3 regions of the Kitasatospora sp. NPDC058170 genome follow, and region 3 is predicted to be linked to each of the others. Evidence: riboswitches for the same ligand, from Rfam matches in the RefSeq annotation. Region 3 holds a riboswitch; each other region holds the start of a gene.
What was found. A riboswitch is a leader RNA that binds a small molecule or an ion and turns the genes downstream of it on or off. The one in region 3 is predicted to bind cobalamin.

Region 1 (3,265 bases), on a different contig from region 3:
TGACCCTGGCTGACCACCAGGCAGGCGAAGCTGACCACCGAGCAGAGGGTCAGCACCCACTGGTGCCTGATGGTGTAGCTGTACTTCTCCTGCGAAGTGGGCGGGGCCGGCAGCAGCATCGACGGGACGGGCTCGCCCGGGCTGCCGCGTCTGCGGCCTGCCGCTCTGCGCCGTCTGCTGGCCGCATTGACGGCAGCGCTCACCGCGCGGTACCTCCTGCTCGCTGATTCCCCGTTTCGGGGGCGCTTTGGGGCAGGCCGGTGCCTCCCCCCGAAGGCGGTCATCCTATCGGACAGCCATCTGCCGTCCGCACCGGGACGGTTGGCCGCCGGACGGTCCGCCGGCGGCCTCCTCCGGCAGGCTCAGCCGGTGTGTCCGGCGCGGCCCAGCAGGACCGCCTTGGTGCGGTCCGCGAGCGAGGTGCCGGCGGTCGAGGCCACCGGGTCGCCCTGGTCCGGGGTCTGCTTGAGCGAGCCCGCCACGGTGAAGTAGCCGAAGCGGCCGATCGCGGCGTGCGTCTCCGTGCAGCCCGACTTGTCGGTCACGCAGAACATGGCCACGCCGGGGCCGGCCAGACCCTGGATCAGGCCGGCGTGACGGCCGAGCGCGCGGTCCGCGCCCGCCTTGTTGTCGAAGACCGCGACGCCGACCGTCACCGCGCTGTCGCCGCTGACGTACGTCGCGCGGACCAGCGAGCGGCAGGTGTCGTCGCCGAGGGCGAGGCCGAGGCCGCCGGTGGTCGCCTTGGAGCACGGGGACGTCGCCCCGGTCACCTTGCGGGTCCACACCTTGCCGTCGACGGTGCGGGTCTGGTCCGGGAACAGCGTCGCGGCGTCGACCGGGAGCTTGTCGGTGGCGGCGTCCGAGATGACGGCCAGCGCCTGCTCGGTGGGCACCCCGGCCGGGGTGGAGCTGGCGGCCGGCTTGGGGTCGCCGCCCTTGCCGTCGCCGTTGATCCACACGCCGGCCGCGACCACACCGCCGACCACGACGGCGGCCAGCGCCGCCGCGCCGATCCACAGGCGCTTGCGCTTGCGGGACTCGTTCGCGTGGCGGTCCGCCATCGCGCCCCAGTCCGGCTCGGCGGCGGACTGCGGCGCGGCGGCCTGCGGCCACTGGTTGTACGGGGGCGGCCCGCCGGGGCCCTGCGGCTGCGCCGGAGGCATCGGCAGCGTCTGGGCCAGCGGCTGCGGCTGCGGCTGCGCCGGAGGTATCGGCACGGTCTGGGCCAACGGGTGCGACTGCGGCTGCGGCTGCGCCGGGGGCATCGGCACCGTCTGGGCCGACGGCGGGTAGCCGCCCGGACCGGTCGGCACGTGCGGCGGCGCCGGCGGCGGGGCCTGCGGCGGCACCCCGGCCCCCGGCTGCGCGTACGGGGTCGCGGGCGGTCCGAAGCCACCGGGCGGCGGCGGCACCGGCCCACCCTGCTGCTGCGGCGGCACGGGCGGCTGACCCGGCGGCACCTGACCCGGCGTTTCCGGCTGCTGACCCGGCACCGGCTGCGCCGGCTGACGCGTCCACTCCGCCGGTACGCCCGTTCCCTCGCTCATGTGCCGAGATCGTAGGGCATGACCCCGACGGCCGGTCGTCCGGTAACCAATCCGTTCCCAAAACCGGCCGTCCGCCGGACACCCCGGGCGCCGCACCCGCACCCGCCGTCATCGTCCCGACACGCGGCGCCGCACAACATGTGGTGTCGCATCGAGCGGACACCACTAGATGTATGCTCGATCCTGCTGTCGACGCAGGGGAACCCGGTGCGAGTCCGGGACTGCCCCGCAGCGGTGTGCGGGCGGCTCCCCTGAGAGCCCGCGAGTCCGAGTACCTGCCGACGGCGTGCCACGGCCTCCCCGCAGAGGCCCTGCAGCACGTGCAGTACTTCCGGGCCTCGCGGGCGGGCCGGGGATGCCACCGTCGCGCGACGCCACCAGGCGTTCGCGCCGTGCTCCCCTGCCCCGGTCGGCCCGGTTGCCGGATCCACCGCCGATCGCCGCCAGGAGAGAGCGCCTTGACCACCGCTGCCTCAGCCACCCTGCCCGCCCAGGGTTCCCCCGCCGAACCGACGGTTTCCGACCCCGGTGGTTCGCTGCTCCGGCTACTGACCGACCGCAGCGTCGATCTCCCCCAGGTGGACCCCGGCCATGTCGCCGCCGCCGCGCTCCGCGGCCGCCACGCCGGCTCGGACTTCGCCGAGCTGCGCGGGCTGGCCGTGGAGGCCGCCGCGTCGATGATCGCCGAGGACCCGCAGTACTCGAAGCTGGCCGCCCGCCTGCTCGCCCTGGAGATCGTCGACGAGGCCGTCAGCCAGGGCTCGGTCTCGTTCTCCGCCTCGATCGCCGTCGGCCACGCCGAGGGCCTGATCGGCGACACCACCGCCGCCTTCGTGGCCAAGCACGCCGCCGCCCTGAACGCGCTGATCGACCCGAGCGGCGACGACCGCTTCGAGTACTTCGGCCTGCGCACCGTGCAGAGCCGCTACCTGCTGCGCCACCCGATCACCCGCAAGGTCGTCGAGACCCCGCAGCACTTCCTGCTCCGCGTCGCCAGCGGCCTGGCGGTCGGCGACAGCGAGCAGTCGGTGCGCGAGGTGGCCGAGCTGTACCGCCTGATGAGCCGGCTGGAGTACCTGACCTCCTCGCCGACCCTCTTCAACTCCGGCACCCGGCACCCGCAGATGTCGAGCTGCTACCTGCTCGACTCGCCGCTGGACAACCTGGACTCGATCTACTCGCGCTACGCCCAGATCGCCCGCCTCTCCAAGCACGCCGGCGGCATCGGCCTGTCCTACTCGCGGATCCGCTCGCGCGGCTCGCTGATCCGGGGCACCAACGGCAAGTCGAACGGCATCGTCCCGTTCCTGCGCACCCTCGACTCCTCGGTCGCCGCCGTCAACCAGGGCGGCCGCCGCAAGGGCGCGGCCTGTGTCTACCTGGAGACCTGGCACGCGGACATCGAGGAGTTCCTGGAGCTGCGCGACAACACCGGCGAGGAGGCGCGCCGCACCCACAACCTCAACCTGGCGCACTGGATCCCGGACGAGTTCATGCGCCGGGTGAACGCCAACGCCGACTGGTCGCTGTTCTCCCCCGCCGACGTGCCCGAGCTGGTCGACCTGTGGGGCGTCGAGTTCGACGAGGCGTACCTGAAGGCCGAGCAGGCCGGCAAGGCCGTCCGCACCATCCCCGCGCAGACCCTGTACGCCCGGATGATGCGCACCCTGGCGCAGACCGGCAACGGCTGGATGACCTTCAAGGACGCCTCCAAC
Region 2 (3,265 bases), on a different contig from region 3:
CCGTCCGTGCTGCCGTCCGGTGGGACGTGGACCGACGGGCCCTGCTGCTGGTACGTCCAGGTGTCGCCGGACCACTTCCAGAACGACCAGTACCGGTACCCGGCGGCCTGCGCCGGCGCCGCGCCGACCATGAACAGTCCGGCCAGCAGCCCGATGAGCACGGCCGCAACGGTCGCGCGGCCGGGCACGCGCCCGGGCACCCGGGCGGGAAGACCGGCGGGCGCACGGACGGGCACCGGGGCCACCGGCCGGGCCGCCGCACGGACCGCCCCCGCCGAAGCGCCCGCCGAAGCCCCCGGCGTCGACGCGGCCGCCCGGGAGCCGGACGGCGTGGTCACAGCTTCGCGCCGCGCTTGCGCTGGAGGCTCAGCACCAGGCCGCCGCCGATGCCGATCAGCAGCCCGACGCCGAGCAGCCAGTACTGGGAGAGGCCCCCGTCCTTCTTCTCCGCCTTCGCCGGAGCGGCGCTCGGAGCGGCACTGACCGCCTTCGGGGCCGGCCCGAGGGCGGTCAGCTGCTTCACCAGGTCGGTGCCGCCGAAGTCCGCCGGGTTGCGCTGCGCCGCCTGGGCGACCAGCAGCAGGGTCGCGGTGGCCGAGGCGTCGGTGCCGCCCTTCGTCCAGGCGCCGCCCTCCTTGGCCAGCCAGTCCACCGTGCCGCCCGCCTGCTGCGGGTGCCCGCCCTGGACCAGGCTGAGCGCCGCCCAGGCGGTGGCCGTGTAGTCGGGCGTCGGCGCCGCGCCCGGGTTGGAAAGCGACAGGTGCTGGCCGCCCGCCGCGAGCTGCGCCGTGAGGTACGCGCCGGCCGCCTCCGCGGAGTCCGCGCGCGGTACGGCCTTCTCGGTGGAGCCGTCCGCGCACGGCAGGGCCTTGGGCGCGGCGTCGGTCCGGTTGGCGTTGGCCACCGGCAGCTTCCCGCCCGCCGCCGCCAGCGCGGCCTGCCCGGTGGCCAGCGCGTTCGGGGCGAGCGCGCCAGTCGGGTCCGGCTGGAAGGCGAAGGCGCCGCGCTGGTCGGCGGGCGCGGTGCAGCCGAGCTGGAACAGCGCCAGCCCGTCGAAGGCGTTCCGGCCGGCCTTGGCGACGCCCGCCGGGTCCGTCCTGGTGGCGAACAGAGCGTTCACGGCCAGCCCGGTGGAGTTGGCGTCGCCGGGGCTGCCGGGGTTGTAGGCCCAGCTGCCGTCCGCGTTCTGGTTGGCCTTGAGCCACTGGACGCCCTTGTCCACGGAGTCCTGGTGCCCGCCGAGCGCGACCAGCGCCTGGATCGCGACGGCCGTCGCGTTGCTGTCCTCGGTCGCGGCGTCGCAGGCCGCGGCGGCGTCCGCCCGGTACGACGGCCACCCGCCGTCGGCGCACTGCTGCCCGGTCAGCCAGGAGACGGCGGAGTCGGCCGGCACCACCTTGGCGCTCGCCAGCGCGGTCAGGGCGAGCGACTGCCGCCACACCCCGTCGTAGGTCGGGTCGCCCTTGCCGTACAGGCTGTCGGGGACGGCGGCGGGCGAGGGCGCGGCGGGCGCGGGCGCGGTGGGCGCGGGGGTGTCGGCGAGGGCCGGCGAGGCGGCCGCGCCGGCCAGCAGGGCGGCGGACAGCGCGGCGGCGCCCAGACGGGCGGCGGTGAGCATGGTGGAGGTGCGCCTTTCGGTGAGCGGTGTGGTGGCCCGGGTGGGCCGTTCCGTAGACCTCGACGGTGCCGGGCGCCGGTGCGCCCGGGGTGGCCGCTCGCCTCTCTCCGGGCACTCCGACTCGCCCGGCAGCAGCGCACCGGGCTCACGGTTGCGGGGTCAGTGCCGGAATCGCACCGGCTTTCCCCGGAGGAGAAACGGATGGATTTGTCGTGCCCGTCGACTTTAGCCGCCGTACCCGCCGCACCCGACCGCGCCGCACAGGAACAGGTTCCAGTCAGGGAAGGGTGAGCAGCCGGGCCGCGGTGTACAGGTCGGCGCGCACCTCGGCGATCGAGGCGCGGCCCGACAGCCAGGCCACCAGCGCCGAGTGCCAGGTGTGCTCGATCACCCGGACGGCGGCCCGCTGGCTCTCGGAGGGCGGCCCGAACTGGCCGATCGCGTCCAGGATCAGCTGGGCGGTGGTGGTGCTCACCCGGTCGACCTCGGCGCTGACCGAGCGGTCCGCGAAGGAGAGCGCCCGCACCATCGCCTCGGCCAGCAGCGGCTCGCGCTGGAGCGCGTGGAACGCCCGGGTGAGCGTCTCGGCGACCCGCGGCGCCGGGTCCGGCCCGGTCGGCGGGTGCCGCCGTACCTGTTCCTGGAGGGCCTGCAACTGCTCCAGCATCACGGCCACCAGCAGGTGCACCTTGGAGGGGAAGTACCGGTAGAGGGTGCCGAGCGCCACCTGCGCGCCCTCCGCGACCTCCCGCATCTGCACCGCCTCGTACCCGCCCCGGGCGGCCAGCACGGTCGCGGCCCGCAGGATCCGGCGCCGGCGCTCGGTCTGCCGGGCGGTCAGCGGCGGATCGGCGGGGCGCGCCTGGTCCGACGGGCGCGCCTGGTCCGACGGGCGCACGGGGTCCGACGGGCGCGCCGGGTCCGAGGGGTCCGCGGGGGGCGCGGGGTCCGCAGGGGGCACGGGGGGCGTGGCGGGCATGGGGTTCGCGGGGGTCACGGGCGACGGCAAGGGTGCTCCCGGGGCGCGGGTGGCGGTGTGCTCCAACAGGACGGGCAGGGCGGGCCGGGCGTGCGGAGGACCGGCGGGACCGGCGTGTTCCGCAGGTGTCCGGCGTGGCGGGAATCACCAGGCCGTGGCGTGGCGTGAATCACCAGCCCTGGCTCCTGACGGCAAGCTACGGGCCGGTATCTTCGAGGTCTCTCATTGTTCACATGGTCGATGACGAGCTCCACACCACACTGAAACCTGATCTACTTTAGCGACCGGCGGCGACGATGACAGCCGAAGATCGCAGCCGTGGACCACAGTCATGGATCACAGTCATGGACAACAACCACAGATGCAGCCGAGATGGGGGCCGAGGATGACCGCGCAGCCGCTGCGGATTGCCCTGCTGTCGTACCGCGGGGACCCGTTCTGCGGCGGCCAGGGCGTGTACGTACGGCACCTCTCCCGGGAGCTGGCCCGCCTCGGCCACCACGTGGACGTGATCGGTGCCCAGCCGTACCCCGTGCTCGACGAGGTCGACGGGCCGGGCTCGGTCCGCCTGGTCGAGCTGCCGAGCCTGGACCTCTACCGGAGCGACGACCCGTTCCGCACCCCGGCCGTGGGCGAGTACCGGGGCCTGGTGGACGTGCTGGAGTACG
Region 3 (3,265 bases):
CCCCGGGCCGCCGGTGCGGGCCATCACCACGTACACCTGCGCGGCGCCGGCTCCGGAGATGAACTGCTTGACGCCGTCGAGGACGTAGCCGTCGCCGTCGCGCACCGCCCGGGTGGTCAGCGCGGCGGCGTCGGAGCCCGCGCCCGGTTCGGTCAGGCAGTAGCTGGCCAGGCTCTCCATCGAGCAGAGGCCGGGCAGCAGCCGGGCGCGCTGGTCGTCGCTCCCGTAGCGGTCGATCATCCAGGCGACCATGTTGTGGATCGACAGGTACCCGGCGATGGACGGGCAGCCGGTGGCCAGCCCCTCGAACACCAGCACCCCGTCCTGCCGGCCGAGCGCCGAGCCGCCCTGGTCCTCCCGGACGTAGACGCCGCCGAGCCCGAGTCCGGCGCCCTTGCGCAGCACATCGACCGGGAAGTGCTTGTTCTGGTCCCACTCCACCGCGTTCGGGGCGAGGTGCTCGCGGGCGAACCCCCGGCAGGTCTCGGCGATGGCGCGCTGATCCTCCGTCATGGTGTGCACGGCGGCCTCAGCCCATCGTCGGGATGGTGAAGCTCGCGCCCTCCTTGACCCCGGAGGGCCAGCGCGAGGTGACGGTCTTGGTCCGGGTGTAGAAGCGGATCGAGTCGGGCCCGTGCTGGTTGAGGTCGCCGAACCCGGAGCGCTTCCAGCCGCCGAAGGTGTGGTAGGCCACCGGGACGGGGATCGGCACGTTGACGCCGATCATCCCGGTGGTGACCCGGCGGGTGAAGTCCCGCGCGGTGTCGCCGTCCCGGGTGAAGATCGCCACCCCGTTGCCGTACTCGTGCTCGCTGGGCAGCCGCAGCGCCTCCTCGTAGTCCGCCGCGCGGACCACGCACAGCACCGGGCCGAAGATCTCCTCCCGGTAGATGCGCATCCCGGGGGTGACCCGGTCGAAGAGGGTGGCGCCGAGGAAGTAGCCGTCCTCGTACCCGGGCACGGTCAGCCCGCGGCCGTCGACGACCAGTTCGGCACCCTCCTCGACCCCGGCGTCGAGGAAGCCGCGCACCCGGTCCAGGGCGTCCCGGCCGACCAGCGGGCCGAAGTCGGCCTCGGCGTCGTGCGAGGCGCCGACCCTGAGCGCGGCGATCCGCTCGGTGAGCTTGGCCACCAGGGCGTCGGCGGTCTCCTCCCCGACCGGCACCGCGACGGAGATGGCCATGCAGCGCTCGCCGGCCGAGCCGTAGCCCGCGCCGATCAGGGCGTCGGCGGCCAGGTCGAGGTCGGCGTCCGGCATCACGATCATGTGGTTCTTGGCGCCGCCGAAGCACTGCGCGCGCTTCCCGCGGGCGGCCGCGGTGGCGTAGACGTACTGCGCGATGTCGGAGGAGCCGACGAAGCCCAGCGCCGCCACCCGGGGGTCGTCGAGCAGCGTGTCGACCGCCTCCTTGCCGCCGTTGACGACGTTCAGCACGCCCGGCGGCAGACCGGCCTCGACGAAGAGCTCGGCGAGGCGCAGCGGCACCGAGGGGTCCCGCTCGGAGGGCTTGAGGATGAAGGCGTTTCCGCAGGCGATGGCCGGTGCGGCCTTCCACAGCGGGATCATCGCGGGGAAGTTGAACGGGGTGATGCCGGCGACCACGCCGAGCGGCTGGCGCAGCGAGTACACGTCGATGCCGGTGCCCGCGCTGTCGGTGTACTCGCCCTTCAGCAGGTGGGGCACCCCGGCCGCGAACTCGACGACCTCCAGGCCGCGTTGGAGGTCGCCGTGGGCGTCGGCGACGGTCTTCCCGTGCTCGGCGGACAGCAGCCGGGCCAGCGGCTCGCGTTCGGCCTCGACCAGCTGCAGGAAGCGCAGCAGCACGCGGGCGCGGCGTTGCGGGTTCCAGGCGGCCCACTCGGTCTGGGCCTGTTCGGCGTCGGCGATCGCCGCCTCGGTCTCGGCCCGGCCGGCGAGCGGTACGCGCGCCTGGACGGTGCCGGTGTTGGGGTCGTACACGTCGCCGAACACCCCGGAGGTGCCGGTGACGTGCTTTCCGCCGATGAAGTGGGTGAGCTCACGGACCATCACAAGCCTGCTCTCGTCAGGATGTCGGGAGGATCCGAGGGCTGGGGCACGGCAGGGGTCGGCGCCGCGCGCCGCGGTGGGCGGGTCACGGGGTGCCGGGTTCTGCCTGGCGCGGTGGAGACCGTCAGGGTGACGGGTGTGCCGCGGCCGTCGCAGGATCACCAGGGCCAGGAGGAACACAGACCGGTGCCATGCGTGTTTGCTCCATCCTCGTGGACAACACGGAACACCCGCAGTCGGTATCCTGACTCCCGGATCAGCGCGCGCCACCCGGCCTTCCCGGCTGGCTGCCAGTGGCTGGTACTGCGGTGACGCGCTCCCCGGTCACAGTGGCGGGACCGTGCCGGATTCACACCGGCTTCCCTGCACTGCGGGCCTTGGTTCACGACCATATAGTTGGACGTCCTAGTAAGTCCAGGGTGCCGTGCCCCCACCGAGCCCCAGGCGCAAGGGCTCCCCGGCCTGAACCCCTCCGCCGGACATGCCACTTAGGCAAGGCTAACGTCATGTCGGGCGCCCAGCCCGCCACAGCGCCCGGGCGGCAACAGGACCGGGAAGGGGGCGGGGCGGCCGCTGGAGCCCGCCAATGCGGTTAGGCTAACCTTACCTCACTGTCTCGCAAGCCTGTCCGACAGCCGCCGCGCTCCGACCTCAGGGAGAACGTCCATGCCACCCGCCCTCAGCCGCGTCCCCAGACCGCGTCGCACCGGCCGGGCCCCCGGCAAGTCCGCCGCCACGACGGCGCGGTGACCCGTGGCATCGATATCCACCGATGAGTTCAAGGGCCGGACGGCCCTGGTCACCGGCGCCTCCCAGGGCATCGGGGCCGCCGTCGCCCGCCTGCTGACCGACCGCGGGGCCCACGTCGTGGGCAGCGACCTGTCACCCTCCGGGCCCTCGGTCCACCGCCTCGACGTCACGGACGCCGGGGCCGTCGAGCGGCTGGTGGAGCAGGCGGAGCGGGAGCACGGACCGCTCGACATCCTGGTCAACGTCGCGGGCGTGCTGCACTCCGGACCCGCCCTGGACACCAGCGACGAGGACTGGCAGCGCACCTTCGCCGTCAACACCACCGGGGTGTTCCACACCTGCCGCTCCGTCGGGCGCCGGATGGCCGAGCGCGGCCGGGGCAGCATCGTCACCGTCGGGTCCAACGCCGCCGGCGTCCCCCGGATGAACATGGCCGCGTACGCGGCCTCCAAGGCGGCCACCACGATGTTCATGCGCTGCCTGGGC

Region 1: another riboswitch for cobalamin. It lies ahead of ACFVVX_RS12155 (ribonucleoside-diphosphate reductase subunit alpha); the one in region 3 lies ahead of ACFVVX_RS07740 (CoA-acylating methylmalonate-semialdehyde dehydrogenase).
Region 2: another riboswitch for cobalamin. It lies ahead of ACFVVX_RS01520 (prenyltransferase/squalene oxidase repeat-containing protein); the one in region 3 lies ahead of ACFVVX_RS07740 (CoA-acylating methylmalonate-semialdehyde dehydrogenase).

Annotation. Positions count from the first base shown of each region.
Region 1 is NZ_JBHVUV010000009.1:20,668-23,932, forward strand. Features, by position in the region: gene ACFVVX_RS12145 (glycosyltransferase family 2 protein) at 1-119, opposite strand, end outside; gene ACFVVX_RS12150 (hypothetical protein) at 363-1,550, opposite strand; cobalamin riboswitch at 1,707-1,848, shown strand; gene ACFVVX_RS12155 (ribonucleoside-diphosphate reductase subunit alpha) at 2,033-3,265, shown strand, end outside.
Region 2 is NZ_JBHVUV010000001.1:322,966-326,230, forward strand. Features, by position in the region: gene ACFVVX_RS01515 (SCO2322 family protein) at 1-161, opposite strand, end outside; gene ACFVVX_RS01520 (prenyltransferase/squalene oxidase repeat-containing protein) at 335-1,618, opposite strand; cobalamin riboswitch at 1,707-1,830, opposite strand; gene ACFVVX_RS01525 (TetR family transcriptional regulator) at 1,896-2,516, opposite strand; gene ACFVVX_RS01530 (glycosyltransferase family 4 protein) at 2,983-3,265, shown strand, end outside.
Region 3 is NZ_JBHVUV010000005.1:5,369-8,633, reverse strand. Features, by position in the region: gene ACFVVX_RS07745 (acyl-CoA dehydrogenase family protein) at 1-513, opposite strand, end outside; gene ACFVVX_RS07740 (CoA-acylating methylmalonate-semialdehyde dehydrogenase) at 530-2,029, opposite strand; cobalamin riboswitch at 2,246-2,437, opposite strand; gene dhbA (2,3-dihydro-2,3-dihydroxybenzoate dehydrogenase) at 2,783-3,265, shown strand, end outside.